2 regions of the Pseudoxanthomonas mexicana genome follow, and region 1 is predicted to be linked to the other one. Evidence: riboswitches for the same ligand, from Rfam matches in the RefSeq annotation. Region 1 holds a riboswitch; the other holds the start of a gene.
What was found. A riboswitch is a leader RNA that binds a small molecule or an ion and turns the genes downstream of it on or off. The one in region 1 is predicted to bind cobalamin.
Positions count from the first base shown of each region.

Region 2: linked by a shared signal. The riboswitch ahead of IAE60_RS03790 (ribonucleoside-diphosphate reductase subunit alpha) and the one ahead of btuB (TonB-dependent vitamin B12 receptor) in region 1 are both predicted to bind cobalamin.

Region 1 covers NZ_CP060731.1:348,927-363,379, forward strand. Annotated here, with positions in the region: gene IAE60_RS01725 (Crp/Fnr family transcriptional regulator) at 1-398, opposite strand, end outside; gene IAE60_RS01730 (DEAD/DEAH box helicase) at 798-2,159, shown strand; gene queD (6-carboxytetrahydropterin synthase QueD) at 2,223-2,579, shown strand; gene IAE60_RS01740 (phasin family protein) at 2,737-3,129, shown strand; gene bioD (dethiobiotin synthase) at 3,268-3,948, opposite strand; gene IAE60_RS01750 (GAF domain-containing protein) at 4,068-4,553, shown strand; gene IAE60_RS01755 (TfoX/Sxy family protein) at 4,550-4,918, shown strand; cobalamin riboswitch at 5,121-5,338, shown strand; gene btuB (TonB-dependent vitamin B12 receptor) at 5,458-7,323, shown strand; gene IAE60_RS01765 (hypothetical protein) at 7,370-7,846, opposite strand; gene dinB (DNA polymerase IV) at 7,969-9,039, opposite strand; gene fabA (3-hydroxyacyl-[acyl-carrier-protein] dehydratase FabA) at 9,255-9,770, shown strand; gene fabB (beta-ketoacyl-ACP synthase I) at 9,770-10,978, shown strand; gene IAE60_RS01785 (glycerophosphodiester phosphodiesterase) at 10,986-12,071, opposite strand; gene IAE60_RS01790 (YjfI family protein) at 12,323-12,964, shown strand; gene IAE60_RS01795 (PspA/IM30 family protein) at 12,964-13,626, shown strand; gene IAE60_RS01800 (hypothetical protein) at 13,643-14,278, shown strand; gene IAE60_RS01805 (flotillin family protein) at 14,309-14,453, shown strand, end outside.
Region 2 covers NZ_CP060731.1:832,512-846,964, forward strand. Annotated here, with positions in the region: gene IAE60_RS03785 (ribonucleotide-diphosphate reductase subunit beta) at 1-101, opposite strand, end outside; gene IAE60_RS03790 (ribonucleoside-diphosphate reductase subunit alpha) at 326-2,662, opposite strand; cobalamin riboswitch at 2,936-3,156, opposite strand; gene hglS (2-oxoadipate dioxygenase/decarboxylase HglS) at 3,315-4,679, opposite strand; gene IAE60_RS03800 (sterol desaturase family protein) at 4,755-5,618, opposite strand; gene IAE60_RS19000 (EF-hand domain-containing protein) at 5,628-5,921, opposite strand; gene IAE60_RS03810 (hypothetical protein) at 6,038-6,562, opposite strand; gene ompR (osmolarity response regulator transcription factor OmpR) at 6,755-7,474, shown strand; gene IAE60_RS03820 (ATP-binding protein) at 7,471-8,736, shown strand; gene IAE60_RS03825 (alpha/beta hydrolase) at 8,759-9,667, shown strand; gene IAE60_RS03830 (SIR2 family NAD-dependent protein deacylase) at 9,833-10,585, opposite strand; gene zapE (cell division protein ZapE) at 10,590-11,741, opposite strand; gene IAE60_RS03840 (alpha/beta hydrolase) at 11,741-12,400, opposite strand; gene IAE60_RS03845 (AEC family transporter) at 12,602-13,519, shown strand; gene IAE60_RS03850 (hypothetical protein) at 13,585-14,453, shown strand, end outside.

The DNA.
Region 1 (14,453 bases):
GCCATCGAGAACTCGCACAGGGTGCTGTCGGTGATGGCTTCGATGGTGTGCTTGTAGTGCGAGGTGCCCGAAAAACCGATGAAGTCGCCCGGCATCAGGAAGCCGGCCACCAGCCGGCGCCCGTCGGGCAGCAGGCGGATGCGGCGCAGCGCGCCCTTGGTCACCGTGAACACGCCGCGCCGGGCTTCGCCTTCGCGTACCAGCGGTTCGCCGGCCACCAGACGGACATCGTCGGCCAGCGCTTCCATCGCATGCGCCTTCTCCACCGGCAGGGCGGCGCACACGGCCAGGTGCCGGACCAGGCAGCCGCTGCAGCCGCGCGCGACCTGGCACACCACGCCATCGCCGGGCGCGGCGGGCACCGGGGTGTCGTTAAGGCGGAGGATGCGAAGGCTCATGGCGTCGGCTACGTGGGTCTTCGGGGGCCATGATACGCCCCCGCGTCACGTATTTACCGGCTGCGACAATCGGTCGCGGACCCGGGGCTTTCAGGCGCCGTTCCCCCATTCAGGCCCGGATTCGGTTACAGTGCGCGCCGCTTGCCTGCGGCCGTTCGTTTCCCCGATGGTCCGCCGGCGCCGGGAATCCGCTCTGGTTTCCCGCGCCCGCCCCGCTCCGACTTCTTTCGTTGCGCAAGCTCGGTCGCGCCGTTTTGGCGCCGCCGCACCCCTTCTCGCAGCGCGGTTTCAGGGAACGCTTCGAGTCACGGCCAGTCCCGCATTCCGCGTGCATGCGCCGCCACACCCGCGTGTGGCGACTGCGCACGCGTCCGGTCGGCCGCCATTGGAGCCTTACCCATGACGTTTGAAACCCTTGGCCTTGCGCCCGCCCTGCTGCGCGCGCTGGACGAACAGGGCTACACCCAGCCCACCCCCATCCAGGAACAGGCCATTCCGCTGGCCCTGGAGGGCCACGACCTGCTGGCCGGCGCACAGACCGGCACCGGCAAGACCGCCGCCTTCGGCCTGCCGCTGATCCAGTACCTGGCCACCACCCCGCAGGAAGTCCAGCGCGGCGCCCCGCGCAGGCCGCGCGCCCTGGTGCTGACGCCGACCCGCGAACTGGCCGTGCAGGTGCACGACAGCCTGCGGGGCTACGGCAAGTACCTGCGCATCCCCAGCACCACCATCTACGGCGGCGTCGGCATGGGCAACCAGCTGGATGCGCTGCGCCGTGGCGTGGACCTGGTGATCGCCTGCCCGGGCCGCCTGATCGACCACCTTGAGCGCCGCAGCGTGGACCTGTCTGGCATCGAGATCCTGGTGCTGGACGAAGCCGACCGCATGCTCGACATGGGCTTCCTGCCCTCGATCAAGCGCATCCTGGCCAAGCTGCCCAAGCAGAACCGCCAGACCATGCTGTTCTCGGCGACTTTCGCCGACCCGATCCGCGAGCTGGCGCTGGAGTTCATGCGCGAGCCGAAGCAGATCCAGGTGACCCCGCGCAACACCGTGGCCGAGACCATCACCCACCGCGTGCACCCGGTGGACGGCAGCCGCAAGCGCGACCTGCTGCTGCACCTGCTGGCGCAGGACAGCCGCCTGCAGACGCTGGTGTTCGCCCGTACCAAGCACGGCAGCGACAAGCTGGCGACGTTCCTGGAGAAGAGCGGTATCAAGACCGCGGCGATCCATGGCAACAAGTCGCAGGGCGCCCGCCAGCGCGCGCTCAGCGACTTCAAGGCCGGCCGCATCAACGTGCTGGTCGCCACCGACATCGCCGCGCGCGGCATCGACATCGACCAGCTGCCGCAGGTGATCAACTTCGACCTGCCGATGGTGGCCGAGGACTACGTGCACCGCATCGGCCGCACCGGCCGCAACGGCTCGACCGGCCAGGCGATCTCGCTGGTGGCGCAGGACGAAGCCAAGTACCTGCGCGCCATCGTCCGCCTGCTCAACCGCGACATGGACCTGCGCGACGTGCCCGGCTTCGAGCCGCAGACGCCGATCCGCTGGGGCAACAGCGCGCCGGGCAAGGCCGAGCTGCCGGGCGGCGAGCGCACCCCGCGCCGCAACGGCCCGCAGAAGCACGCGCGCCGTCCGCACGGCGACGCACCGCGGCATGCGCACGCCGGGCCGAAGAAGCACGGCGGCCAGCGCCGTGACGGCGGCCGTTCCGGCGGTGCCCGCCAGGGCCAGTCGCGCCCGGCCCGCTAAGCTGTCCCGTGCGCGCGGCACCTGTGCAGGTGCCGCGCGCCTCCCCGCTCCAGGAACCGCCGCATGGACATCTTCAAGGTCTTCACCGTCGAAGCCGCCCACCGCCTGCCGCACGTACCGGAAGGCCACAAGTGCGCGCGCCTGCACGGGCATTCGTTCCGCATCGAGCTGCATCTGTCCGGCCCGGTCGATCCGCAGGCCGGCTGGGTGATGGACTTCGCCGACGTGAAGGCGGCCTTCAAGCCCATCTACGAGCGGCTGGACCACCACTACCTCAACGACATCCCCGGCCTGGAAAACCCCACCAGCGAGCAGTTGGCGAAGTGGATCTGGGACCAGGCCAAGCCGCTGCTGCCGTTGCTGAGCGCCATCGTGGTGCACGAAACCTGCACCTCCGGCTGCCGCTATACCGGCCCCTGAGAGGGATGGAACCGGTTTCATACCACCTCTTACAAGCGTTTGATTTGTAACGGCTCCTGACCGTTCGTCGGATTTCCATACGGCGGTTATTGCATTGCAACATCGGCCCGCCTATGCTGCGACGCAACAAACGGGATTCCCCTTTCAGGAGCACGCCATGAACGCGCAATTCAACGAAAGCTTCAGCCAGTTCACGCACCAGTTCGCTGCGGCCGCCTCGCGCGCCAACCGCCTGGCCCTGGAAAGCGCCGAAACCGTGTTCGGCGTGCAGCTGAAGACGTTCGAGAAGAACATCGACGCCACCACCGCCTTCTTCGGCGAGCTGGCCGAGACCCGCGACCTCGACGGCTACAAGAACCTGTGGCCGAAGGGCCTGCAGGTGGCCAAGGACAACGCCGAGCGCGTCGTCGCCGCCAGCCAGGAAGTGTTCGGCCTGAGCCTCAAGACCGGCGAAGCCTTCGGCCAGCTGGTGAAGAGCCAGTTCGAGAGCGCGACCGACAGCGTCCAGGCCTCGGTGGCCAAGGCGACCAAGGCCGCGAAGGCCAAGTAAGCGCGCTTCAACCAAGCCCGCTTCAACCGGTTATTGCGCGGCCCTCCCCTCCCTCCGCGCAAACCCGACCCGGCAGCCCCCACGCTGCCGGGTTTTTTATTGCCCGCAGTTTTCCTGTACGAGGACCTTCGGACCCTGCTACAGGGGAATCGCGAGGTGCCGGCTGAGTTGTCCGGCGTCGATGTCCGGCGCATGCGGCAACCGTCCCCAGCACGGCACCGGCATGCGCGCCGAGAGCAGGGCGAAGTTCTCGTCGCGACGCGCCATCGCCGGATCGACTTCGTTGGCGATCCAGCCCACCAGGCGTGCGCCGTCTTCCTGGATGGCACGCGCGCTGAGCCGCGCATGGTTGATGCAGCCCAGCCGCATGCCCACCACCAGCACCACCGGCAGACGCAGTTCCTGCACGAGGTGGCGCTGGTCGAGGGTGGCGGTCAGCGGGGCGGCCCAGCCGCCGACGCCTTCCACCAGCACCATGTCGGCCAGGGGATGCAGGCGCTCGAAGGCGGACACCAGGACACCCAGTTGCACATCCACGCCGGCATCGCGCGCGGCGATCTCCGGCGCCAGCGGGGCGGGCAGCGCGTAGGGATTGACGTCATCGTAGGGCGGCCACGGATCGCTGGCCGCCTGCAGGGCCAACGCATCCTCGTTGCGCCACCCTTCGGGCGCGCGTTCGCAGCCGCTGGCGACGGGCTTCATGCCCACGGCGCGCCTTCCGTGCGCGCGGAACGCATGCAGCAGGGCCGCGCTCACCACGGTCTTGCCTACTCCCGTGTCCGTTCCGGTGACGAAAAGCCTGTCCACGGCCCGCTCCATCACGCGTCCGGGACCATTTCGCTACCGTCGCGCGCCGCCGTCGCGACGCATGGGGCCTGTGTACTCATGCGAGGAATGATAGCGGGCCCTCACCGGACGCGCGGAGTAGAATCGATGGCATGTCATTCGCCCATCAGACGCTCACCGGTAGCAAGCCGGAACAATACGCACAGCTCGCCGACCAGGCCCGCGCCCTGTTGGCCGGCGAACCGGACCGGATCGCCAACGCCGCCAACCTGGCTGCGCTGATCTACCACGCCCTGCCCGACTTCAACTGGGTGGGCTTCTACTTCTTCGATGGCCGGGAATTGGTGGTCGGTCCGTTCCAAGGCTTACCAGCCTGCGTGCGGATCCCGTTGGACAAGGGGGTCTGCGGAGCCGCCGCACGCACCCGCCAGACCCAGCGCGTGGACGACGTGGACGCCTTCCCGGGCCACATCGCCTGCGATTCCGCCTCGCGCTCGGAACTGGTGGTCCCGCTGGTGAAGGGGGATGACCTGGTCGGCGTGCTCGACCTCGACAGCCCGCGCCTGGCGCGCTTCGATGCCGACGACCAGGCGGGCATGGAACGCATCGCCGCCATTTTTCTGGATTCGTTGACATGACAGGCACCAAGCTGCGCAACATCGGCCCCAAATCCGCCGCCTGGCTCCGCCAGGTCGGCCTGCGCACGCAGGAGGATCTGGAGTCGGTAGGCGCGGTGGAGGCCTTCATCCGGGTCAAGCGGGCGGGGTTCCGCCCCAGCCTCAATCTGCTCTATGCACTGGAAGGCGCCCTGCTGGACTGCCATTGGCAGCAGTTGCCGGAGGCCCGTCGGGGCGAACTGCTGGTGGCCTACGATGCGGCCGCCGCGCTGCTGCCCCCGCCGCGCGGCCGCCCGGCCGCCGGACCGGTGACCACGACCCACACCGAGCAGGAAGAGGACGCAGGTCCCTCGCTGAACCTGTTCGACTCGCGCGGCGACGACTGACGCCGGCAAGCATCGCGAACCTTTGTAGGAGCGCCCCATGGGCGCGATGCCTTTCGCGCAGCACCCGGCGCAGAAACATCGCGAGCCGGCCTGCTTCTGCAACGGGACATGCCGGGCAAAAGCATCGCGGGCATGGCCCGCTCCTACAATGGATTTCCTGCCAGGAAATGCCCCTTGGGCACGATGGGCGCACGCTTCCCGTATACTGCGCGCGCTTTCAGGTGACCCGTGCCTCGTGCCGGGTTGAAACGGGAAGCCGGTGACCCGCGCAGGCGGCATGCCGGCGCTGCCCCCGCAACGGTAGGCGAAGAAAGCCGCGGCATCGGCCACTGTGCGTCCACGACGCATGGGAAGGCGCCCCGGCGGAGTGCCCTGCACTCGCTCGCAAGCCCGGAGACCGGCCCGGAAGTCCACTGGTTGCGATGCGGAGGGCGTCGCGGCGTGCCGCGCCGCTTCGCCTGCGCTGTCCGCTCCGCATTCCTTTCCATCGCGACTCCACGCCGAACAATGCGCGCGGGGCGCGCGATGGAGCAGTTCCGATGCAGAGCCGTACCTTTTCCTCCCCTTCCCTACTGGCCCTCGCGGTCGCGATGGCGCTGCCATTCGCGGCCCAGGCGCAGGAAGCCACCGATCTCGACGAGGTCGTCGTCTCCGGCACGCGTACCGAGGTCGCCGTCGAAGACAGCCTGGTGCCTGCGCAGGTGATCGGCCGCGACGCGATCCAGCGCAGCCAGGCGCGCTCGCTGGGCGAGCTGCTGCAGGGCCGCGCGGGCATCTCGATCGCCAACCAGGGCGGCGCCGGCAAGATCACCACGCTCAACCTGCGCGGCGCCGAATCCGATCACGTGCTGGTGCTGGTGGACGGCGTGCGCATGGGCTCGGCGACCGCCGGCCTGCCGGCGCTGCAGGACCTGCCGATCGACCAGATCGACCGCGTCGAGATCGTCCGCGGTCCGCGCTCGAGCCTGTGGGGCTCGGAAGCGATCGGCGGCGTGATCCAGGTGTTCACCCGTCGCAACACCGGCAAGGTGCGTCCGAACGTCCGCATCGGCGTGGGCAGCGACAGCACCCGCGAAGCCAGTGCCGGCATCGGCGGCGGCGTCGGGCGCGGCTGGTTCGGCGCCGATGTGGCGTACACGCGCACCGACGGCTTCAACGCCTGTCGCGGCACCGGCGGGGATGCCGCGAACCCGTTCGGTGCCGGCTGCTTCACGGACGAACCCGACCGCGACGGCTACCGCAACACCTCGGCCACCCTGCGCGGTGGCTATTCCTTCACCGATACGCTGGCATTGGAAGCCAACGCGCTGCGCGCCGAGGGCAAGAGCGAGTTCGACGGCAGCTTCACCAACCGCTCCGAGACCGTGCAGCAGGTGCTGGGCACCAAGCTGCGTTACACGCCCAGCGACAAGGTCAACCTGCTGCTGAGCCTGGGCCGCAACCACGACAAGTCCGACGACTTCCACGACGACGTGCAGTCCGGCTATTTCCAGACGCGACGCTACGTGGCCTCGGCGCAGGGCGACTTCACCGTGGCCGCCAACCAGCTGCTGACTGCGGGCATCGACTGGCAGGACGATCGGGTGGAAAGCACCACCCTGTTCGCCGTCACCCGGCGCGACAACCTGGCCGGCTTCGTCGAGTACCAGGGCCGTCTCGGCGCGCACCAGCTGCAGGCCAGCATCCGCAACGACGACAACGAGCAGTTCGGCAACCACACCACCGGCAGCCTGGGCTACGGGTTCGGTTTCGGCAACGGGTTGAAGCTGACCGCGAGCGTGGCCACCGGCTTCAAGGCGCCGAGCTTCAACGACCTGTATTACCCCTTTTTCGGCAACCCGGATCTGAAGCCGGAAGAATCCGAGAGCGTCAACCTGGGCATCGCGCAGTACGCGGATACCTGGAACTGGACGTTCAACGTCTACCAGAACAAGGTGGACCAGCTGATCTCCTACGATTCTCAGATCTTCCTGCCCAACAACATCGACGAGGCGCGCATCCGCGGCGCCGAGTTCACCGTCGACTTCACGCTGGCCGGCTTCGACATCGCCACCCAGCTGAGCCACACCGATCCGCGCAACCGTTCGGCCGGCCCCAACCACGACAACCTGCTGGCCCGTCGTCCGCGCAACACCGCGCGCATCGACGTGGACCGCGCGTTCGGCGACTTCCGCACCGGTCTGACGTTCAACGCCGCGGGCGAGCGTTACGACAACCTGGCCAATACCGATCGACTGGGCGGCTACAGCACGCTGGACCTGCGACTGGAGTACGCCATCGCGCCGGCATGGACGCTGCAGGCGAAGGTGGGCAACGTGTTCGACCGCGACTACGAAACCGTCGCCTGGTACAACCAGGCCGGGCGCACCTATGGTCTGAGCCTGCGCTACCAGCCGCAGGACTGACGTGGATGCCGGTGACCCGCCTCCCGCGGGTCATCGGCGCGCGCCCTCAATGCAGCATGCCGTGCCGATGCGAGCCCAGTGAAACGACAGGCTCGCCGCGTACCGCCCGCAGCGTGTGCACGAGCTGGTGATACGTGGATGCCAGCTGAGCGAACAGGTCCGCATAGGCGCTGCGCCCGCTGTCGGCCACGCCCTGGTAGGCGCCGCGCCCCAGGTCGATGAAGTACTCCACGCTGACGCGGCGCCGCTGCGCCAAGGCAGGGAACAGGCCTGCGATCAGCAGACAGCGGTCGCCGACATCACGCAAGGCATCGGTGCGTGCGCTGCCCACGCGCAGCTGCGCCTCCAACCATTCCAGCGCCTGCGTACGCGCCAGCAAGTGTCCGTCGCGCTGGTGCCGCAGCAGCACGAACACAAGATAGCTCTCCTGCGCTTCGTCCAGCGACTGTCCGCAGCGCGTGCAGGCCTCGCGTACCAACGACTGCCACAGCTCGGCCGCTGCACCCTGTCGAATCGTATCCATCGTCTGCCTCCCCTCGGGTCGACGACGCCGAGACTATCGCCGAAGCGCAGGACGCGCTGGCAGGCGCGCGCAGCGAGTGCCAACAGGCAGCGGCCACGTGCACAACGGCCTCGTGACCGACGTCAAACGACGGTGTCGAACAGCCCTGGCTGGGTGGCGACCTCGTCGCGATCACGGAAGCCGGACAGGCCCACGCCGACCAGCCGGTAGCGCGTCGAGGCCGGCAGGTCCACGCGTTCGCGCAGGGCCAGCGCGATATCGACGAACTCCTGTGCCGATGCCGGCGGCGCTTCGGGGGTGAAACTGCGGGTCAGGATGCGGAACTGCGCGGTCTTCAGCTTCAGTACCACCGTGCGGCCCACGCGCTCGGTCTTGCGGCTGGCCTGCCAGGCCTTCTCCGCGATGCGGACGATATGCGGTTCCAGTTCCGACAGCGGCAGGTCGGTCGCGAAGGTGTCTTCGGAGGAGATGGACTGCACCGGCTGGTCGGGTTCGACAGGCCGCTCGTCGATGCCGCGCGCGCGCCGGTACAGGCTGCCACCGAAGCTGCCAAAGCGCTGCTCCAGATCGCGCTGGTCGAAGATGCGCAGGTCGCGTACGGTGTGGATGCCGGCCGCATTCAACTTGCCCTGCATCACCTTGCCCACGCCCGGAATGCGCTCCACCGGCAGCGGTGTGAGGAAAGCCTCCACCTGGTGTGGCCGCAGCACGAACTGCCCATCAGGCTTGCGCCAGTCCGACGCGATCTTGGCCAGGAACTTGTTGGGCGCCACGCCGGCCGAGGCGGTGAGCCGCGTCTCTTCGCGGATCTGCGCGCGGATGGTTTCGGCCACGGCGGTGGCCGTCGGCAGGTCGGACTTCGGCGCGGTGACGTCCAGATAGGCTTCGTCCAGCGACAGCGGTTCGACCAGGTCGGTATGACGCAGGAAGATCTCGCGCACCTGTCGCGACACCGCCTTGTAGCGTGCGAAGTCCGGCGGCACGAACACCGCCTGCGGACACAGCCGCTCCGCGCGCACGGCCGGCATTGCCGAGCGCACGCCGAACACGCGCGCTTCGTAGGATGCCGCGCACACCACCGAACGTTCGCCGCGCCAGGCCACCACCACCGGCCGTCCGCGCAGCGACGGATCGTCGCGCTGCTCCACCGACGCGTAGAACGCGTCCATGTCGATGTGGATGATCTTGCGCATCACGCGATGATATCGGCCGCCGTACGCGATCGCATGGAGGCTTTCCGATCCGATGCGCATGCGCGTGCAGAATGCGGGCAGGCTTCGCCAAACCCTTGCCGCAATTGGGTTATGGCGATGGTACGCCGGCGTATGGAAAAACCCGCGTTGATCTGCATCAAGACAAGCGTATGCACATGTGTGCATTATTTGTGCTTCGCAGAACGGACCCCGCCATGAACGCCCCCGCCTCCTTCTCCCGCGAACAGCTGCTGGCCAGCGCGCGCGGCGAACTGTTCGGCCCCGACAGTGGCCGCCTCCCGAACGACCCGATGCTGATGTTCGACCGCATCACCGAGATCCGCCAGGACGGGGGCGCGCACGGCAAGGGCATGGTGCGTGCGGAACTGGATATCCACCCGGACCTGTGGTTCTTCAAGTGCCACTTCATCGGCGATCCGGTGATGCCCGGCTGCCTGGGCCTGGATGCGATGTGGCAGCTGACCGGCTTCTTCCTGACCTGGATCGGCGCGCCGGGCCGCGGCCGCGCGCTCGGTTCCGGCGAAGTGAAGTTCACCGGCCAGGTGTTGCCCACCGCCAAGCGCGTCAGCTACGAGATCGACATCAGCCGCGTGGTCAACCGCAAGCTGGTGCTGGCCGTGGCCGACGGCCGCATGCTCGTGGACGGCCGCGAGATCTACACCGCGCGGGATCTGCGCGTGGGCCTGTTCACCTCGACGGAGAGCTTCTGATGCGTCGCGTCGTCATCACCGGCCTGGGCATCACCTCCTGCCTGGGCAACGATGCGGATACCGTGTCGGCCGCGCTGCGTGAAGGCCGTTCGGGCATCCGCCATATCCCGCAGTACGCCGAACTCGGCTTCCGCAGCCAGGTGGGCGGCGCGCCGGAGATCGACCTTGAGGCGCAGATCGACCGCAAGCAGAAGCGCTTCATGGGCGATGCCGCCGCGTTCGCGCACATCGCCCTGCGCGATGCGATCGCCGATGCCGGCCTGGACGAGGCGCTGGTCAGCCAGCCGCGCACCGGCCTGATCGCCGGTTCCGGTGGCGGTTCGGCGGAATGGCAGATCGAAGCCGCCGATCTGCTGCGCAGCCGGGGCATCCGAAAGGTCGGGCCGTACATGGTCCCGCGCACGATGTGCTCGACCGTGTCCGCCACGCTGGCCACCGCGTTCAAGATCAAGGGCGTGAGCTATTCGATCTCCGCCGCCTGCGCGACCTCCGCGCACTGCATCGGCGCGGCCGCGGACATGATCCGCGCCGGCCGCCAGGACATCATGTTCGCCGGTGGCGGTGAAGAGCTGCACTGGGCGCTGACGATGATGTTCGACGCCATGGGCGCGCTGTCCAGCAAGCGCAACGACGATCCGACCCATGCCTCGCGTCCTTACGATGCGGACCGCGACGGCTTCGTCATCGCCGGCGGCGGCGGCATGCTGGTGCTCGAGGACTACGACCACGCGGTGAAGCGCGGCGCGCACATCCATGCCGAACTGCTGGGCTACGGCGTGACCTCCGATGGCGCCGACATGGTGGCGCCGTCCGGTGAAGGCGCCGTGCGCTGCATGCGGATGGCGCTGGAAGGCGTCTCCCGGCCCCTGGACTACCTCAACACCCACGGTACCTCCACCCCGCTGGGCGACATCATCGAACTCGAGGCGATCCGCACCGCGCTCGCCGACACGCTGCCGCCGATCTCCTCCACCAAGGCGTTGTCCGGCCACTCGCTGGGCGCTGCCAGCGTGCATGAGGCGATCTACTGCCTGCTGATGATGCGCGATGGCTTCATCGCAGGGTCGGCCAACATCGAGACGCTGGACGAAGGCGCGGCGGGCTTCCCCATCGTGCAGGCCAGCCGCGACGCCACGCTCGACACGGTGATGTCCAACAGCTTCGGTTTCGGCGGCACCAACGCCAGCCTGGTGTTCGGCCGCGTCTGAGTGAGGTTCAGCGCGCGTCCACCGCGCGCCGCCCCAGCGCGGGATCGTCGGTGAAGAAGCCGCCGATCCCCAGCGCAAGATAGACGCGGATCTCGACAAGCGCTCCCGCCTCGTTGCGCGTGCGCGGGTCGCCGCCTTCCTGCAGGGCGGCGGGCAGGAAGTGATTCTCCGGCCGGAAGGTATATGGCCACACCTGAAGGCCCGCCCTGCGCGCATCCGCCATCAATGGCGTCGGCGCCCCCAGTGCGCCGTCCTCCGTCACCGGGATCAGCTGACGCGTCCACGGCCCGATGATGTCGGCATAGCCGGCGATGTCCTGCAACCCCTCGGGCGTCGTCAGGTCTGCGTAGCGTGTCGGCTTTCCCGCCGCCAGCGCATCGCCCGGCTGCGTGTCCGCCGGACCCAGCAACTGCAGCAGGCGGATGTTCCGGTGCGAAGGCCCAAGGTGCTTGCGCAGCTCGCGCAGGTTCGCCTGTTCGAACGACTGGATCACCACCGGCACTTCGCGCGTATACGCGTGCCCCGCCAGTGCCTGCAGCAGGCGTTCCTCCATCGGCAGGCTGATGCGCTGGAAGTGGCTGGGATGCTTGATCTCGGGAATCAGGCCTATCCTGCGACCGGTGCGCGCGGCGTGCTCCGACGCCAGCGCGATGATCTCGTCCAGCGTCGCGATTTCATATCGACCGTCGTGTGCCGTGCCACGCAGTCCGGGCAATCGCTCGCGTGCGCGCAGGGTCTTCAACTCGGCCAGGGTGAAGTCTTCGGTGAACCAGCCTTCGAACGCCTCCCCATCGATCACCTGCCGGCGCTTGCGGGCGGCGAAATCCGGCCGCTGCGCGACATCGGTGGTGCCGCCGATCTCGTTCTCGTGCCGCGCGACCAGCACGCCGTCGCGGGTGGCGACCAGATCCGGCTCGATAAAGTCCGCACCGTCCTCGATGGCGCGCGCATAGGCCGCCAGCGTGTGCTCCGGCAGCACCGCGCTCGCGCCCCGGTGCGCGATCACGACGGGGCGCCCCGGCGCCTCACCGGCGATGGCAGGTATGAGAGGCGCGACCACCATCAGGAGCGGCAGCAACGTGCGGAACGGCATCGAGTGGTCCTCATGGTGTCAGCATGCCACGGGCGCGGTGCCACCCGGAAAGCACAAAGCCCGGCAGGGCCGGGCTTTGGTGCAACGCGGGAGGAGAGAGGTGCCTCGTTGCGGAGAGGATTGTGCAGGCCGCGTGTTACAGGCGGGAGACAGGCGTCACCGGCGCGTCATGACGACAGCGCCAGCCCCCCTGCCGTCGGTGCCGCATCGCCGCTTGACAAACATTACATGTAAGCAATAGCTTTCATTTCATGACAGCCACCCGTCCCGCGATCAAGGCCTCCACGTTGCATGTCCGCAACTACCGGGAGCGCATGCGCGAGCAGGGCCTGGTGAAGAAGGACGTGTGGATCCGACCCGAGTACGCCGAAGAGCTGGCCGCCATCGAGAAATCGATGCGCGACGCCGAGCGCGACGCTGGCATCCCTTACCTGCCGACCCAGCCCGCCGAAGCCGGCTGGACCGTCGCCGCCATCCGCCATGCCCTGCAGCAAGCCAGCACCGTGCGCGACGGCCGGATCAGCCTGGAGACCATCGAGGGCGCGGAGCCCAGTCTGCATCTGGTGATGCACGAGTACGGCGACCTGTCGGTGTTCCTTGCCGTGGGCGGCGAGCAGATCCTGGTGGAGGCCTACCTGTGGCCGGTCGAGGACGTCACCGACGTGGCGGCGTTCAACGCCCACGTGCTCAGCACCCACGTGCTGCTGCCTCTCTCGACGATCGGTTTGCAGCGTATAGGCGGCGTGGCGGGCTACACCATGTTCGGCGCGCTGGATACGCACTCAAGCCTCGCCAATGTGATGTTCGAGATCGAGACGCTGGCCGAGAACGTCATCAGCGCCACAGAGGCCTATCGCCCCTTCCTGCGGACGGCTACGCGGAGGAAGGCCTGATGCCCGACACGCTGAAGACCCTGTTCAAGCGCATCCAGGAAGGCATGGAAGGCGTCGCCGATGCGGTACTGGGCGACCGTGCCGAACGCTTGCTGGACGAGGAGATCCGCGCCATCGACGACGCCCTGCACGGCGCACGCGGCGAGCATGCGGCGGCGAAGGCGCGGCGCGTGGCCAACGAGCAGCACCAGGCCGCCATCACCGCCCGCATCGGCGAAGCGGAGGCCCGGGTGGAAACCGCGCTGAAGCAGGGACGCGCGACGCTGGCGCGTACGGCCGCGGACCAGGTCGTCCACCTGGAGGCCGAACGCAGCCAGCGGATGCACGAGGGGCACGTGCTGGGCACGCAGGAGCGCCAGTTCGCGCACGTGGTCGAACAGCTCGAGGGCCGTCTGCGCCGACTGAAACACCAGTTGGATATCCTGCGCGCATCCAACCGCCTGCAGCGCGCACAGGCAACGGTGGCGCGGCGCCAGCCCGGCGATGCACTGTATCCGGAACCCGCGTTCGCCTCCGCGGCGCGCATGAAACAACGCCGTGCGCCCATTGAGGGGACAGGCGTCACGGGCCAGCGCAAGCACCGCAAGACCGCCGACGATCCGGCACAGGCCGTGCTGGACCGCGCACGCAAACGCATCACATCGTCCGCGCGCAAGCGCTGAATCTGGGGGAGCCACGATGACCGAGTTCCTGAACACCGTCCTGACCTTTCCCACGCTGGTGTACAGCGTGCTGCTCGCGTTCTGCACGGTGTACTGGTTGCTGGCGGCCACGGGCATTGTCGATTTCGACGCGGTCGATGGCTGGCTGACCACCGACGGCGACACGGCCGAACCCAACGTGGTGGCCGGCATGGTGGCCAGGCTTGGCCTGTCCGGCGTGCCGATGATGCTGGTCCTGACGGTCCTGTCCTTCTTCGGCTGGCTGATCACCTACTTCGCGCACCTGTTCCTGTTGCAGCACCTGCCGGATGGCCTGCGCTGGATCGCCGGTGCAGGCACGCTGATCGTCGCACTGCTGCCCGGCGCGCTGGTGACGTCGCTGCTGCTGCGCCCGCTGGCCGCCGTGATCGCACGCCTGCGCCCCCCGGTGCCGCCGTCCGTGCTCGGTCGCGCCGGCGCGGTGATCTCGCCGTACGCCGATGCCGACACGGGGCGCGCCCAGTTCGACGACGGCGGCGCCGGCCTGATCCTGCAGGTCCGCACGCTGCCGGGCGAACGGCTGGCGCGCGGCGACCGCGTCGTGCTGATCGAGCACCTGGAGTCCGACAACACCTACCGCGTCATGTCCGAAACCACCTTCCACCAGCAGTAAGCACCCGCGCCGTCTACAAGGAGTTCCGCAATGAGCACTGCATCGATCCTTCCCTTCGTCATCGGCCTCGGCGTCCTGCTGGTGCTGGGACTGGGCTTCATCGGCATCTTCAAGGCCTTCTACAAGAAGGTCGAACAGGGCACGGCCCTCATCGTCAACGACATGAGCTCGCAGC
Region 2 (14,453 bases), 480 kb from region 1:
ATCGCGTCGCGGTACATGTCATAGAACTGCGGATAGCGCATCGGGCGCAGCGTCAGTTCGAAACCGGGGTCTAGCAGCATCTGCTTGGGGTGTACGGACATGGTGCGGTGTTCTCGTGGTTCTCCTTCTCCCTTCGGGAGAAGGTGCCCGAAGGGCGGATGAGGGTGCGGCGAAGGCAGCGGCGGTCAGGCATCCTGATGTCGCCGTACCCTCACCCCAACCCCTCTCCCGGTGGGAGAGGGGCTCGGATCAGGGGTCGGCGCATCCATGCGCCCGGAACCTCCGTGTTCCGTAGTCCGTCGGGGATACCGACGTGGGAGAGACGTTACTGGCAGGCCTCGCAGGCTTCCGGGTTCTCCAGCGAGCAGGCGATGGCTTCGGTGGGCGTGTATTCGCGCTTGGGCGAGGCGGCGGCGGCCGTGCTGACCGTGGTCTTCGCGATCTTCGTGGCCGGGCGCGAGCGCAGGTAATACGTGGTCTTGATGCCCCGCTTCCACGCATACATGTACATGGACGACATAGCACCGATATTCGGGCTTTCCATGAACAGGTTGAGCGAGGCCGACTGGTCGATGAAGGCACCGCGGTCGGCGGCCATGTCGATCAGCGAGCGCATCGGCAGTTCCCATGCCGTGCGGTAGACCTGCTGCAGCGTGTCCGGGATCTGGGCGATGCCCTGGATGGAGCCCTCCGCCAGCTTGATCGCATCGCGGATCTCGGGCGTCCACAGGCCGAGCTTCTTCAGCTCGTCCACCAGGTAGCGGTTGACCTGCAGGAAGTCGCCCGACAGCGTCTCGCGCTTGAACAGGTTGGACACCTGCGGCTCCACGCACTCGTAGCAGCCGGCGATGGAGGCGATCGTCGCGGTCGGCGCGATGGCGATCAGCAGCGAGTTGCGCAGGCCGTGTTCCCTGATGCGCGCGCGCAACGCGTCCCAGCGCTCGGCATCCTCCGGCTTGATGTGCCAGGCATCGAACTGCAGTTCGCCGTTGGCGGCGCGGGTGTCGGCGAAAGACGGGTGCCGGCCGCGTTCCTGTGCCAGTTCCACCGAGGTATCCAGCGCGTGGAAGTAGATGGTCTCGGCGATCTTCGCCGACAGCGCGCGTGCCTCGGCGCTGTCGAACGGCAGGCGCAGCTTGAAGAACACGTCCTGCAGGCCCATGCAGCCCAGGCCGACCGGGCGCCAGCGCAGGTTGCCGCGGCGGGCGGTTTCGATGGGATAGAAGTTCAGGTCGATCACGCGGTCCAGCTGGCGCACGGCCAGACGGACGGTTTCGGCGAGCTTGTCGAAATCGAAGTATCCGTCCTCGTCGAAATGGCGTGCCAGGTTGATCGAGCCCAGGTTGCACACCGCCGTTTCCTCGGCCGAGGTGACCTCGAGGATCTCGGTGCACAGGTTCGACAGGTGGATGACATTGCCCGCGCGCAGCGTCTGGTTGCTGGCTGCGTTGCACTTGTCCTTGAACGTCATCCATCCGTTGCCGGTCTCGGCCAGCGTGCGCATCATCCGGCCGTACAGCTTGCGGGCCGGGATGGTCTTGACGGCCTTGCCCTGCAGCTCGGCCTGCGTGTACCCCAGCTCGAATGCGGCGCCGTACAGGTCGGTCAGCTCGGGTACCACGCGCGGATCGAACAGCGACCACTCCTGGTCGGCCTCGACGCGCTTCATGAACAGGTCCGGCACCCAGTTGGCCAGGTTGAGGTTGTGCGTGCGGCGCGCTTCGTCGCCGGTGTTGTCGCGCAGCTCCAGGAAGTCCTCGATGTCGGCGTGCCAGGTTTCCAGGTAGACACAGGCCGCGCCCTTGCGCTTGCCGCCCTGGTTGACCGCCGCGACCGAGGAATCCAGCGTCTTCAGCCAGGGCACGATGCCGTTGCTGTGGCCGTTGGTGGACTTGATCAGTGAGCCGCGCGAACGCACGCGGGTGTAGCTCACACCGATGCCGCCGCTGAACTTGCTCAGCTGGGCGATGTCGCCGTACCGGGCGTAGATCGATTCCAGCGTGTCCTGCGGCGAGTCCAGCAGGAAGCACGACGACAGCTGCTCGTGCGTCGTGCCGCTGTTGAACAGCGTCGGCGAGCTGGGCAGGTAGTCCAGGTGGCCCATGCGGCGGTACAGCGCCAGCGCTTCCGGCACGTCCTCGCTCAGCGCGCAGGCGATGCGCAGGAAGAACTGCTGCGGCGTCTCGATCACCTTGCGGGTGTGCGGATGGCGCAGCAGGTAGCGGTCGTACAGCGTGCGCAGGCCGAAGTAATCGAAGTGCAGGTCGAGCGAGGCATCCAGCGCATCGTTGAGCTTGCGCGCATTGGTCTGCACGAAGTTCAGCAGGCGGTCGTTGATCAGGCCGACCTCGTGGCCGCGGGTGACCGACTGCGAGAACGCGTGGATCTCCTGGCCGGTGACCTCCTTGGTGATGTAGGCGGCCAGCAGGCGCGCGGCCAGGCGGCTGTACTCGGGTTCTTCACCGGTCAGCAGCGCGGCGGTGCGGATGGACAGCTCGTCCAGTTCGCGCGTGCTGGCGCCGTCGTACAGGCCGGAGATGGTGCGGGTGGCCACGCGCATCGGGTCGATGGCGTGCAGGCCTTCGCAGTTGCGCTGCACTGCGCGCACGATCTTGTTCAGGTCCACCGGCTCGCGGCTGCCGTTGCGCTTGGTCACGCTCATCGCGGTGGCGGTGGGCGGCGGCGTCAGCGAGAACGCGTCTTTCTGGGACGGAGCGGTGCCGGCGTCGGCGACGGCGCTGTCGATCTGGGTCACGAGAATCCTCCAGGCGTGATGCACGCGGCGGCCCGTCCCTCGCGGGGCTGCGCAAGGCCGGATGGAGGTCAACAGTGGGGAAGCGGCGTCGCAGGAGACGCGACCGCGCAGACGGACTGCGGGCGCCCTGCTTCGCCAGCCCTCTCCCCCCGGAGATTCCGCGGCCGGCACCGCGCGGTGTGCATCGCGCGGCTGTCGGCAGGTCTTCGGACTCATGGGCGCGAAGGGCGAGCCTTCTTCCTACATCCGCCGCTTCCCAAGGCATGGCGCCTCAGTGCTGGTGGCGGGTTCGTTCCCAATTACCGCTGCGGGGCAGTGCCGGAGTGGCGCGAACGCGTCACCGGCTTCCCGTTTTAATCCCGTGGCTTGCGACCACCGGAACCGACGGGCACAACATAGTGGGGCAAGCAGGAAGCGTCAACACGAAATGTTGTGTGGAACAGCGATAGTCGATGCCATGCGGGTTTCACGGCGTCGTGCCCGAGAAGTGAGCGGAGAGAAGTGAGGAGTGAGCGAAAGCTCTTCCTCACTCCTCACTCCTGCCCACTCACTCCTGCCGTCAACCGCGCAGCGCCGCGATCGATGCGTCCTGCGCGTGTTGATACAGCGCGAACGGGTCGTGGATCGTCTTGCCCAGCGCAGCCTCGAACGCGTCCTGGTTGGCATGCGCGTCATACGCGCGCTGTTCGCCGCCGCCCAGGTTGGACTGGAAGATGCCCGCCGCGCTGACCGGCAGGAAGTCTTCGTAGACGATGGGGTCCACGACGGCGTAGCCGGCGTCGACCAGCGCGTCGGGCGTCATCGCCGCACGCTCGGCGGTCGGCAATGCGGCGCCGCTGTCGGTCAGGCGGTAGCGGAAGTAGCCCAGGCCTTCGCGGCGCAGCGTGGTCTCGTCATCCGGGAATTCCGCGAACGCCGCCGCCAGCCGCTGCGGATAGTCGGCCGACGTGTTGCCGGCACCGCCGGCCTGACGCACCTGCGCGAGCAGGCGGTCATAGAGTTCGCGCCCGGCCGGCGTCAGCGCCAGGCCGCGCTGCTCGATCTCGCCGAAGCGCGCGCTGTGGCTGCCGGGTACCAGCGTGCCGGTCGCGTCAGGGAAGGCGACTTCCTCTTCCAGTGCCTTGAAGCTGGTCTGGCGCAGCAGGATGGGCACGGCGCGGCGCGGTGGGCCCTCGATCAGCGCCTTGGCCTGGAGGCCGCGTTCGAGCATTGCGGTCTGCGCGGCGTCGATGTCCAGCGTGCGCGGGGTGAGGTGATTGATGTGCGGGCCGCGGAAGCTGACCACGTCGGCCACCAGCCGGTGCAGGCCGTGCAGCGCGCGGTAGGTGTCCAGCGTGACGGTCGCATCGCCGTGCCAGCGGAAGGTTTCCAGCACTTCGGCGACGAAGCGCTGCGCGTCGGCCTCGCCCAGCCCGCCGTCGCGTTCGGCCTGCGCGAGCAGCGCGCGCGCGTCGGCGGTGAAGATGTCGCGCTTGGCCAGGATCGCCTCGGCCTTGGCACGCAGCGCGGCATCGGCGATCAGCTCCAGCCGCAGCAGCGAGGTGAAGATGCGGAACGGATTCGCCGCCAGCGCCTCTTCGGTCAGCGGCCGGAACGCAGTCGCATGCACCGGCACGCCGGCCACCGTCAGGTCGTAGTAGCCCACCGGGTGCATGCCCATCACCGCGAAGACGCGGCCCAGCATCGCCAGTTCCGCCGGCGTGCCCACGCGGATCGCGCCATGGCGTTCCAGGTCCAGGCGCTCGGTCTCGCCGGTACGCTGCAGGCGCTCGGCCAGGGCGGCGTCGCGCTGCAGCGTGGCGTTGTTGATGTCGCCGACCAGCGTGATCAGGTCGCCGTACAGCGGCACCTCGGCGCGGTACATGTCGGACATGGCCTGGGCGAACAGGCCGCGGATGCGGTCGGGGGAAACGAAGGCGGTCATGGGGCTCGGCGGGCGGGCGGCGTGGGGGCCGCGGGGGGCGCGTATTGTCGCCGGCCGCGACGGCCCGGGCCACTCTCAGCGGCCCGGGCGGTCTCCGTCCGCGCCGCCGGGGACATACCCGGGCGGCCCGAACAGGGTCATCCCCACCTGCCGCAGGCCATGCGCGCGGCGCAGGTCGCGCCCCAGTTTCACCCAGGCGTGGAAGGCGATGGTCACCGGGTTGTAGCTGTCGACCGGATCTACCAGCCCGTAGCGGATCGGCACGTCCGGGCGTGCGTCGCGACAGGTGCCGAACAGGCGGTCGAACACGATCAGCACGCCGCCGTAGTTGCAGTCCAGATACTCCGGATTGCTGGCGTGGTGCACGCGGTGGTGCGCCGGCGTGTTGAACACGAACTCGACGGGGCGCGGCAGTCGCGGCACCAGCTCCGTATGCAGCCAGTACTGGTACAGCAGGTTCAGCGCCAGCGCGCCGACCACATAAGGCACCGGGAAGCCCACCCACACCAGCGGACCGAAGAACACCGCCGCACCGGTGAGCTTGCCGGTCCAACCCAGCCGGTACGCGGTGGACAGGTTGTACTGCGTGGCCGAGTGGTGGACCGAATGGTTCAGCCAGAACCAGCGCACGCGATGATCGGCACGGTGCATCCAGTAGTAGCAGAACTCCTGGCCGACGAAGAGCGCCAGCCAGTGCCAGGGACGGTCCATCGCGATCGTGGTCAGGCGGAGCTCCCAGATCGCGAACAGCAGCACGCCCACTACGCCGCCCTGGATCAGCACGCCCAGCAGCGCACGGCCGGCAGCGTCACCGAGCGAGGCCCAGTAGCCCTTCCAGTCGTAGCGGACGCCGCGTCGCATCAGCCACGCGGCCTCCACGGTGGCGACGGCGACCAGCACCAGCAGAGGCAGGCCGGCGAACAGGCGGAAGCCGTCCATCCTGCCGCCTCAGCGCGTGCGACGCGCGGCCATCTTTTGGCCGGCCGCACGCATCTCATCGGGCGACAGCTTGCCGTCGCCGTCGGCGTCCAGGGTGTCGAAACGCTTGGCGAGGCGCGGCAGTTTCGCGTCGGCCTCGGCTTTGTCGATCAGGCCATCGCCATTGGTGTCGGCGGCCTTCAGGCGTTCCTGCAGCGTGGCCTTCTGTTCGTCGGTCAGGGTGCGCTGCTGGGCATGGGCGGGCGCCACCAGCGCGCATACGGACAGGGCGGTGGCGAGGGGAAGCAGGATGGATCGGGACATCGGGAATCTCCGGGTGAGGGAAGGAACAGGTGCAGGCGCGGCGGGTCGGGAATGCGTCCTTGCGGCAGGGGAGGTGCCAGGCCGCCGCGCCTGCGGGAAAGGGTGCAGCCGGTCGGTCAGTGGCCGCGCGGACAGGCGATGGCGTCACCGGTGGCATTGGTGCAGTTGCGCGTATGCACCAGCGTGCCGTCCGAGACGGTCGTACTGCCGGTGTAGCTATTGCCGTTCGTGCCGGTAGCGGTGGTGCTGCGCGCACCGGTCACGTTGCCGTCCGCGTCGCGGCTGATGCCGCCGCTGGTGCTGGCGGTCCCGCCGTTCGGTCCGTTGGCGTACGCGCTGCCCTGGCGGCCGGCACTGCCGTCGGCGTTGCGGTAGGCGCTGCGGTCGTAACCGGCATTGCCGCCGTTGGCGCCGCTGATGCTGCCGCTGCGCGCGGCGCTCGCATTGCCCTGGCCATCGGCCTGCCAGCCTCGTTGGCGCTGGCTGTCGAAGCGGGCATTGCTGCGCTCGACGGCGACGCTGCCGCCCTGGGCGGTACGCTGCACGGCGCGGCTGCGTTCGCGGGCTTCGGCCTGGTCGGCGATCAGGGTGGTGGCGCACAGGGCGAAAGCGGTGGCGATCAGCAACGGGGTCTTGCTCATGGCGGAATCCTCATCGGGGTGGGGGTGGCCGCACGGGGAAGCGGCGGCAGGGCCAAGGTAGGGCGGGCAACGGCGACAGGTGTGTCGCGGTTGACAGCAGATGTGTCTGCCGCCCGCGCCGGAAACATCTGCTTACAAACCGGCCGGAAACGGGGTTTGCCGGGTGTCGCGGCGGCGGGCGATAGTGGCCGCATGGACGAGACCCTGCCCCGCGTGCTGCTGGTGGATGACGACGTGCGGTTGCGCGAGCTGCTGCAGCGATACCTGCAATCGCAGGGCTTCGAGGTGCGCGGCGTGGGCGATGCCGCGCAGATGCGGCAGTCGCTGGATCGCGGCCACTTCGACCTGATCGTGCTGGACCTGATGCTGCCCGGCGAGAACGGCCTGGAGATATGCCGCCGCCTGCGCGGCCAGGGCGACGCCACGCCCATCGTCATGCTGACGGCGAAGGGCGACGAGATCGACCGCATCGTCGGGCTGGAGATCGGCGCCGACGACTACGTGCCCAAGCCGGTGAATCCGCGCGAGCTGCTGGCGCGCATCCGTTCGGTGCTGCGGCGCACGCGCCCCGCGCCCGGTGCGCCGCAACCCGACGGCGGTGAGGTGGTGTTCGGGCCTTTCACGCTGGACCTGGGCCGGCGCGAGCTCACCCGCGACGGCGCGCTGTTGCGGCTGACCAGCGGCGAATTCGCGGTGCTGTCGGTGTTGCTGCGCCATCCGCGCCAGCCGCTCAGCCGCGACCGCTTGATGAGTCTGGCGCGCGGCCGCGAGCACGAGGCCTTCGAGCGCAGCATGGACGTCACCATCGCGCGCCTGCGCCGCCTGCTGGAAGACGATCCGCGCCAGCCGCGCCTGATCCAGACGGTCTGGGGCGTGGGCTATGTGTTCGTGCCGCCGGAGGCCACGCCATGAGGGCGCCGCTGCCGCGCAGCGTGTTCGGCCAGCTGGCGCTGGTCATCGCCCTGGTGTTGGCTGGCGCGGGCGTGCTGGCGGTCCTGCTCGGGCGCGAACTCGCTACGCGGCCGGCGGCCGAACAGCTGCTGCGCGCGATGCAGGGCTTCGCCGAAGTGGTCGAAGCGCTCGATCAGCACCAGCCGCATGCGCGCACGGTCGCGCAGCTGCGGGATGCCGGGCTGGAAGTGCGCAGCACGCCGCCCGCCGACGCCCGGCCGCGTTTCGCGCCCTTGCTGCGTGAACTGCGCGAACGGGCCGCCGGCACGCTGGGCGCCGGTCGCGAGCTGCGGATGGACGCCGGCCGCGGGCTGCGGGTGATCTGGCTGAAACCTGCCACGCGCGAACCGCTGTGGGTGTCGTTCGCCTACGACCGCCCGGGCACCGGCATGCGCCGCTTCTCGGTGTTCATGCTGATCGGGTGCGTGGCGCTGGTGTGGCTGGCCGCCGCGTACTTCGCGCGCCGGCTGGTGCAGCCGTTGCGCCAGCTCGCGGCCGCGGCGCCGGCCATCGTGCGCGGCGACGCCCCGCCGATCGTCCCGGCGCGTGCGCCGCGCGAAGTCGCCGGCCTGGCACAGGCGCTGGGCGAAGCCAGCCGCGACGTGCGCGCGGCGGCCGAAGAGCGTGCGCTGCTGCTAGCCGGCATCTCGCACGACCTGCGCACGCCGCTCACCCGCTTGCAGTTCGCGCTGGAGATGGTGCCCGACACCGATCCCGACCTGACCCGCAGCATGCAGCGCGACATCATGGAAATGGACGCGATCCTGGGCCAGTTCATCGCCTTCGCCCGCGATGGCCGCGACGAAGGCAGCGAAACGGTCGACCTGGCCGCGATCTGCCGCCATGCGGTCGCCGCGGCCTCGAAAGGCTGGCGTGTGGAACTGCCGGAGCACGCGCTGCTGCCGGGCAAGCCGATGGCGCTGCTGCGCGCGGTCGAGAACCTGCTGGTCAACGCCGAGCGGCATGGCGCGTTGCCGCTGTCGTTGCGGCTGTGGGCCGAAGGTCCGGCGTGGGTGGTCGAGGTGGCCGACGGCGGCCCTGGCCTCTCGGCAGATGCGGCCGAGCGCGCTCGCCAGCCGTTCGTCCACGACCAGGCAGGCGGCGGCAGCGGCCTGGGCCTGCCCATCGTCGACCGCGTGGCCCGCCAGCACGGCGGCGAACTGCGCCTGCTGCCGAACACGCCCCAGGGCCTGCGCGCGCAACTGTGGCTGCGGGCCGGTTGATCTCCCCCAACAAGGTGATGCGATGAAGACGATGCTGTTCCGCACGGGCCTGCTGGCCTGCGTCCTGACCGCTGCGCTGCCGCTGGCCGCGCAGACCTTCCGCGAACGCCTGCAGCAGGCGCGCGACGCCTCGCGCCAGCCGGCCGCAAGCCCACCGGCGTTGCCCGCCGGCGCCCGTGCGCTGCGCGATGTCGCCTACGGCGACGACCCGCGCCAGCGCTACGACGTCTACCTGCCGGCGCAGCCGCAGCACGCGCCGGTGATCCTGTTCGTGCACGGCGGCGGCTGGGCCAACGGCAACAAGGACAATCCGGGCGTGGTCGAGAACAAGGCCGCGTACTGGCTGCCGAAGGGCTACGTGCTGGTCTCGATCAACTACCGCATGCGACCGGACACCGCGCCCATCGACCAGGCCCGCGACGTGGCGCGCGCCCTGGCTGACGTGCAGAAGCGCGCACCGTCGTGGAACGCCGATCCCGCGAACGTGCTGCTGATGGGCCACTCCGCGGGCGCGCACCTCGCCGCCTTGGTCGGCGCTTCGTCCACGCTGTGGCGCGACGCGGGCGCCGCACGGCCGCGCGGCGTGGTCTCGCTGGACAGCGGCGCGCTCGACGTGCCGCAGACGATGAAGAAGCCCCCGCTGCCGCGCATCTACGACGCGGCGTTCGGCAGGAATCCCGCCGACTGGATCGCCGCCTCGCCTTACCACCAGCTCACCCGCGACGCGGTGCCGATGCTGTTCGTCTGCTCCTCGCGCCGGCAGGATGCCTGCCCACAGGGTCGCGCGATGGCGGAGAAGGCGAAGACGTTGGGGGTCGCGATGGAGGTGCTGCCGGAAGACCTCTCGCACGGCGAGGTGAATCACCTGCTGGGCGCGCCGTCGGCTTACACCGAAGCCGTGGACACGTTCGTCCAGCGCCATCTGAACTAGTTCCCATCACCGTGGGAGCGACGTGAGTCGCGATGAGGCTTTACCGACAGCCGATCGCGACTTGCGTCGCTCCCACGACAGCGCACCTTGTTTCCCCGGATCAAGCGAGAGCAGGTTCTTCGGGCACTTTCTCCTCGCCGGCCGAGAGAAGACAAGGAGCAGTGCCTAGCGCACCAGCAACGGCAACGCCTGCGCTGCGGTCGCCCGCCAGACGTGGTCCGCCTCCGCGGACAGCGCGGTGGCCTCGGGATTGATCTCCACTACCGTGGCCCCGCTGCGACGTGCCAATGCAGGCAATCCGGCGGCGGGATGAACGAGCCCCGACGTACCCACGACCAGCATCAGCGAACAGCGCGTCGCCGCATCAGTCGCCATGCTCCATGCGTCGTCCGGCAGAGCTTCACCGAACCACACCACGCCCGGACGCACCCGGTCGCCGCAGGCCGCGCAGCGCATCGGTTCGACCCGCTGCACGCCGTCCACGTAGTCGTCGAGCGGGCCGTCATGCGCGCGCCCGCAGGCGAAGCAGCGCAACGCGAACAGGCTGCCATGCACATGCGCATCCACGGTGCTACCGGCGCGTTCGTGCAGGTCGTCGACGTTCTGGGTGACCAATGACAGCGGCACGCGTTGCGCCAGCGCCGCCAGCGCACGATGACCGGCATTCGGCTGCGCATCGCGGACGAGTCGCATGCGCCAGCGGTACCACCCCCACACCAGCGCGGGATCCTCGCGCCATGCCTCGGCCGTCGCCAGCCGCATCGGATCGAAGCGCGACCACAAGCTGTCGCGCGTGCCACGGAAGGTGGGGATGCCGCTCTCGGCCGACATGCCGGCGCCGGTCAGTACGCAGACACGGCCGCCGTTGTCGATCGTCCGGCGCAGCGCATCGTCGATCGCAGCGGGCACCACGTCCATCCGCTCAAGCCTTGTGCGGCGTGGCCAGGTACTCGGCGCTCTGCATCTCGATCAGGCGCGAGGCGGTCCGCTCGAACGCGCCCTGCAGGCGCGTGCCGGTGTACAGCGCCGTCGGCGCGTCCGCCGCGGTGCACACCAGGTTGACGTGGCGGTCGTACAGTTCGTCGATGAGGTTGACGAAGCGGCGCGCGGCGTCTTCGTTCAAGGCATCGAAGCGCGGGATGCCGCCCACCAGCACCGTGTTGAACTCGTGCGCAATCTCGATGTAGTCCGTGGTGCCGCGCGGGCCCTCGCACAGCGCCGCGAAATCGAACCAAGCGATGCTCTTGCCGCGGCCGCGCACCGGGATCTTGCGGCTGTCGATCTCGATGTTGCCGCCGTGCGCGGCTTCGCCGCCGCTGAGTTCGCGCCAGCGCATCGCCAGCCAGTCGTCGGCCGCGCCGTCCAGCGGCGTCCGGTACACCGGCGAGCGGGTCAGCGCGCGCAGGCGGTAGTCTTCCTGCCCGTCCGAGCGCAGCACCACGCAGTACGTCTGCAGCAGGTCGATCGCCGGCAGGAAACCCGCGCGCTGCAGGCCGTCCCTGTACAGGTTCTGCGGCGCGGTATTGGAGGTCGTCACCAGGGTGATGCCTTCGGCGAACATGCGCTCCAGCAGGCGCGCCAGCAGCATCGCATCGCCGATGTCGGTGACGAAGAACTCGTCCAGTACCAGCACGCGCAGCTTGCCGCGGACTTCGCGCACGATCTTCGCCAGCGGATCGCTCTCGCCGGCGTGCAGGCGCAGGCGCTCGTGCACGCCGCGCATGAAGCGGTGGAAGTGGGTGCGGTACTTGCCGCCGCCTTCGCCATGCGCCTTGTTCTGCGAAACCGAGTACGTCGGCAACGGCAGGGTGTCGTAGAACAGGTCCACCAGAAAGGTCTTGCCGCGCCCGACTTCGCCCCAGTAGTACAGGCCCTTGACGGTTTCCGGTGGCTTGCCGAACAGCCTGCCGAACAGGCCGGGCGACGGCGGCTCCGCCAGCAAGGCCGCATGGATGCGGTCGAGTTCGGCCAGCGCGGGATGTTGCGCCGGATCGTTCTGCCATTGGCCTTCCGAGGCGCCGCGTGCGTAGACCTGCGACGGCGTCGGGGCCGTCTGTCGAGCGTCGTCCGCCATCACGCGGGTACGTAGGCTTTCATCGCGTGCTTGATGGCGCCGCGCAGGTCCATCAGCTTGCGGTGGAAGAAATGGCTGGTCTCGGGCATGCGGATCAGTTCGGGCGGCTGTTTCAGCGTGTCGATCCAGTCGTACACGGCCTGCGGCTCGACGATCTCGTCTTCCTCGCCCTGGATCACCAGCCACGGACACGTGGGGGGCGTGATCGAAGCGAAATCCCACCGGCCTGCCGGCGGCGCGATCGACACCAGTGCATCCGGCTGCAGGCTGTCGCTGGCGCGCAGCGACACGTAGGCGCCGAAGCTGAAGCCCGCCAGCCACAGCTGGGTGCCGGGACGCTGGGCGCGCACCCAGGCGACGACGGCGCGCAGGTCGTCCACTTCGCCATCGCCATGGTCGAACAGGCCGGCCGAAGCGCCCGTGCCGCGGAAGTTGAAGCGCACCGTCACCGCACCGAGTTCGCGCAGGCTGCGCGCGGCCATCACCACCACCTTGTTGTGCATGGTGCCGCCTTCCGTGGGCAGGGGATGGCAGATCACCGCGGTGACCGGCTTTACCGGCTCGCCGTCTTCCGGCCAGTCGACATGGGCTTCCAGCGGCCCTTCGGGGCCGTCCAGGGTGATCGGGCCGGACGCGGTGGGAAAGGCAGGAGTCGTCATGCCGCCCATGATAAGCCCTGCGCCGACCTGGCCCCGTCGTTCCGGCGCAAGCCGGAACCCCGTGCCTCTCCTCCGGATGCATGAAGTCGCTGGGTTCCGGCTTGCGCCGGAATGACGGGACTATGCCTACGACGATGGTCCGGCGGCGTGGCGCACCCCTGTGTGCGATCCTGCGCAGCCCCACGCCGCTCCCGCCGCACCATGGCATTCGATGCCTTCGCCCTGATCCTGACCATGCTGGCCCTGGGCATGGTGTTCGCGCGCCTGCGGGTGTTTCCCGACAACGCGGCGGACGTGCTGAACCGGGTGGTGCTGTACGTCTGCCTACCGGCCGCGGTGCTGACCTACGTGCCGCGCCTGCACGTGGACGCGTCGCTGCTGGGCGTGGTCGTCACCCCTTGGATTCTGACCGCCGCGACCATCGCCCTGGTCGCCCTGGCCACGCGCCTGTTCGGCTTCCGTCGCGACGAGCATGCGGTACTGCTGCTGTGCGTGGCCCTGTGCAACAGCAGCTTCATCGGGTACCCGATGGTGCGTGCGCTGCTGGGCGAACACGCGCTGCCGTACGCGGTGGTGTACGACCAGTTCGGCACCTTCGTCCTCCTGTCCACGTTCGGCCTGTACGTGCTGGCGCGCTATGGCGGCGATGCGCCACCCACCGCACGCGAGATGGGCCTGCGCATCCTGAAATTCCCGCCGGTGTGGGCGCTGCTGGTCGGACTGACGCTGATGCCGGAGCAGCCCCCGGCCTGGATCGGCGGGGCCCTGCAGAAGCTGGCCGATGCATTGCTGCCGCTGGTGATGCTGGCGGTGGGCCTGACCATCCAGCTGAAACTGCCGCGAGACGAGGTGAAGCCACTGGCGGTCGGCCTGCTGCTGCGCCTGCTGGTGATGCCGGCGCTGGCGTTGCCGCTGTCGCTGGCGTTCGGCATGTCCGGCGAGATGCTGCAGGCCAATGTGCTGGAGTCGGCCATGCCGACCATGATCACGGCCGCCGCGCTGGCCATCTCGCACCAGCTGGCCCCGCGCCTGGCCGCCGCGCTGGTCGGCTACGGCATCCTGCTGTCGCTGGCGACGCTGCCGATGTGGGCGTGGGTGGTGGGGCGCCTGGCCGCATAGCCGCGCGCTGGCGCGCGGCACCGCGTTCGTGCGAACGTTGAAGTCGTTCCCGACAGGAGTGGGCGATGCGCACGACAATGCAGGTGTGTACGTGGCTGGTGTTGATGGCGTCGGTGCTGGCTCCATCGCTCTCTCTGGCGCAGGACGGTCCGCCCCCGGAAGTGCCGGGCCGGGTCGAATCCGATCCACAGCTGGCCGCTGCCAGCCGGGCCTGGCACGACGCATGGCGTGCCAACGTCGAAGCGCATCTGCGCACCGTCGCCGCGCGCGGCACGGCGCGTGACCTGCTGGTCGCCGGCTGGCTGTGGCCGCGGAGTGACGATGACGCGGACACCCAGGCGCGCGCATGGCTCCAGGCCGCCCACGCCGCGTCCAGGGGCGACGATCCGCTGGTGGACTGGGCACTGCTGGACGCCTGCGCGACGAACGACGCCCGCTGCGACCGCAGCCTGCTGCTGCAACGCCTGATGGCCGCCGATCCGGGCAATGCCGAACGCCTGCTTGCGGCCTATGCCGACGCCGTCCAACGCAGGGACATGGCCGCCGCCGAGCGGTACTGGCAGGCGGCCGCCGCGGCGACCCACTACCGCACGCACTTCAGCGACGTCGGCCTGCTGATGGCCACGACGCTGCGACAGGTGCCGGCACCGCCACTGGATCCCGCGCTGGCAGTCGCCATCGGCGAGGATCTCGGGATCGGCCGGGCTGCCACGCCGCAGGACATGGCGGATGTGGCGGTCATGGCCATCACTGCGGCCATCGCGATCCCGACCCTGCAGCCGATCATGCAGCGCTGCCGGGCCCAGGTCGGTGCGCTGCCCGCCGACGCACGCACCGCCTGCAAGCGGATCTACACGCTGCTGGCCGCCGACGACTCGATCATGATCGGGCCAGCCATCGCGTTGCCGCAGCTGGTGCAGTGGGCCGACGGTGA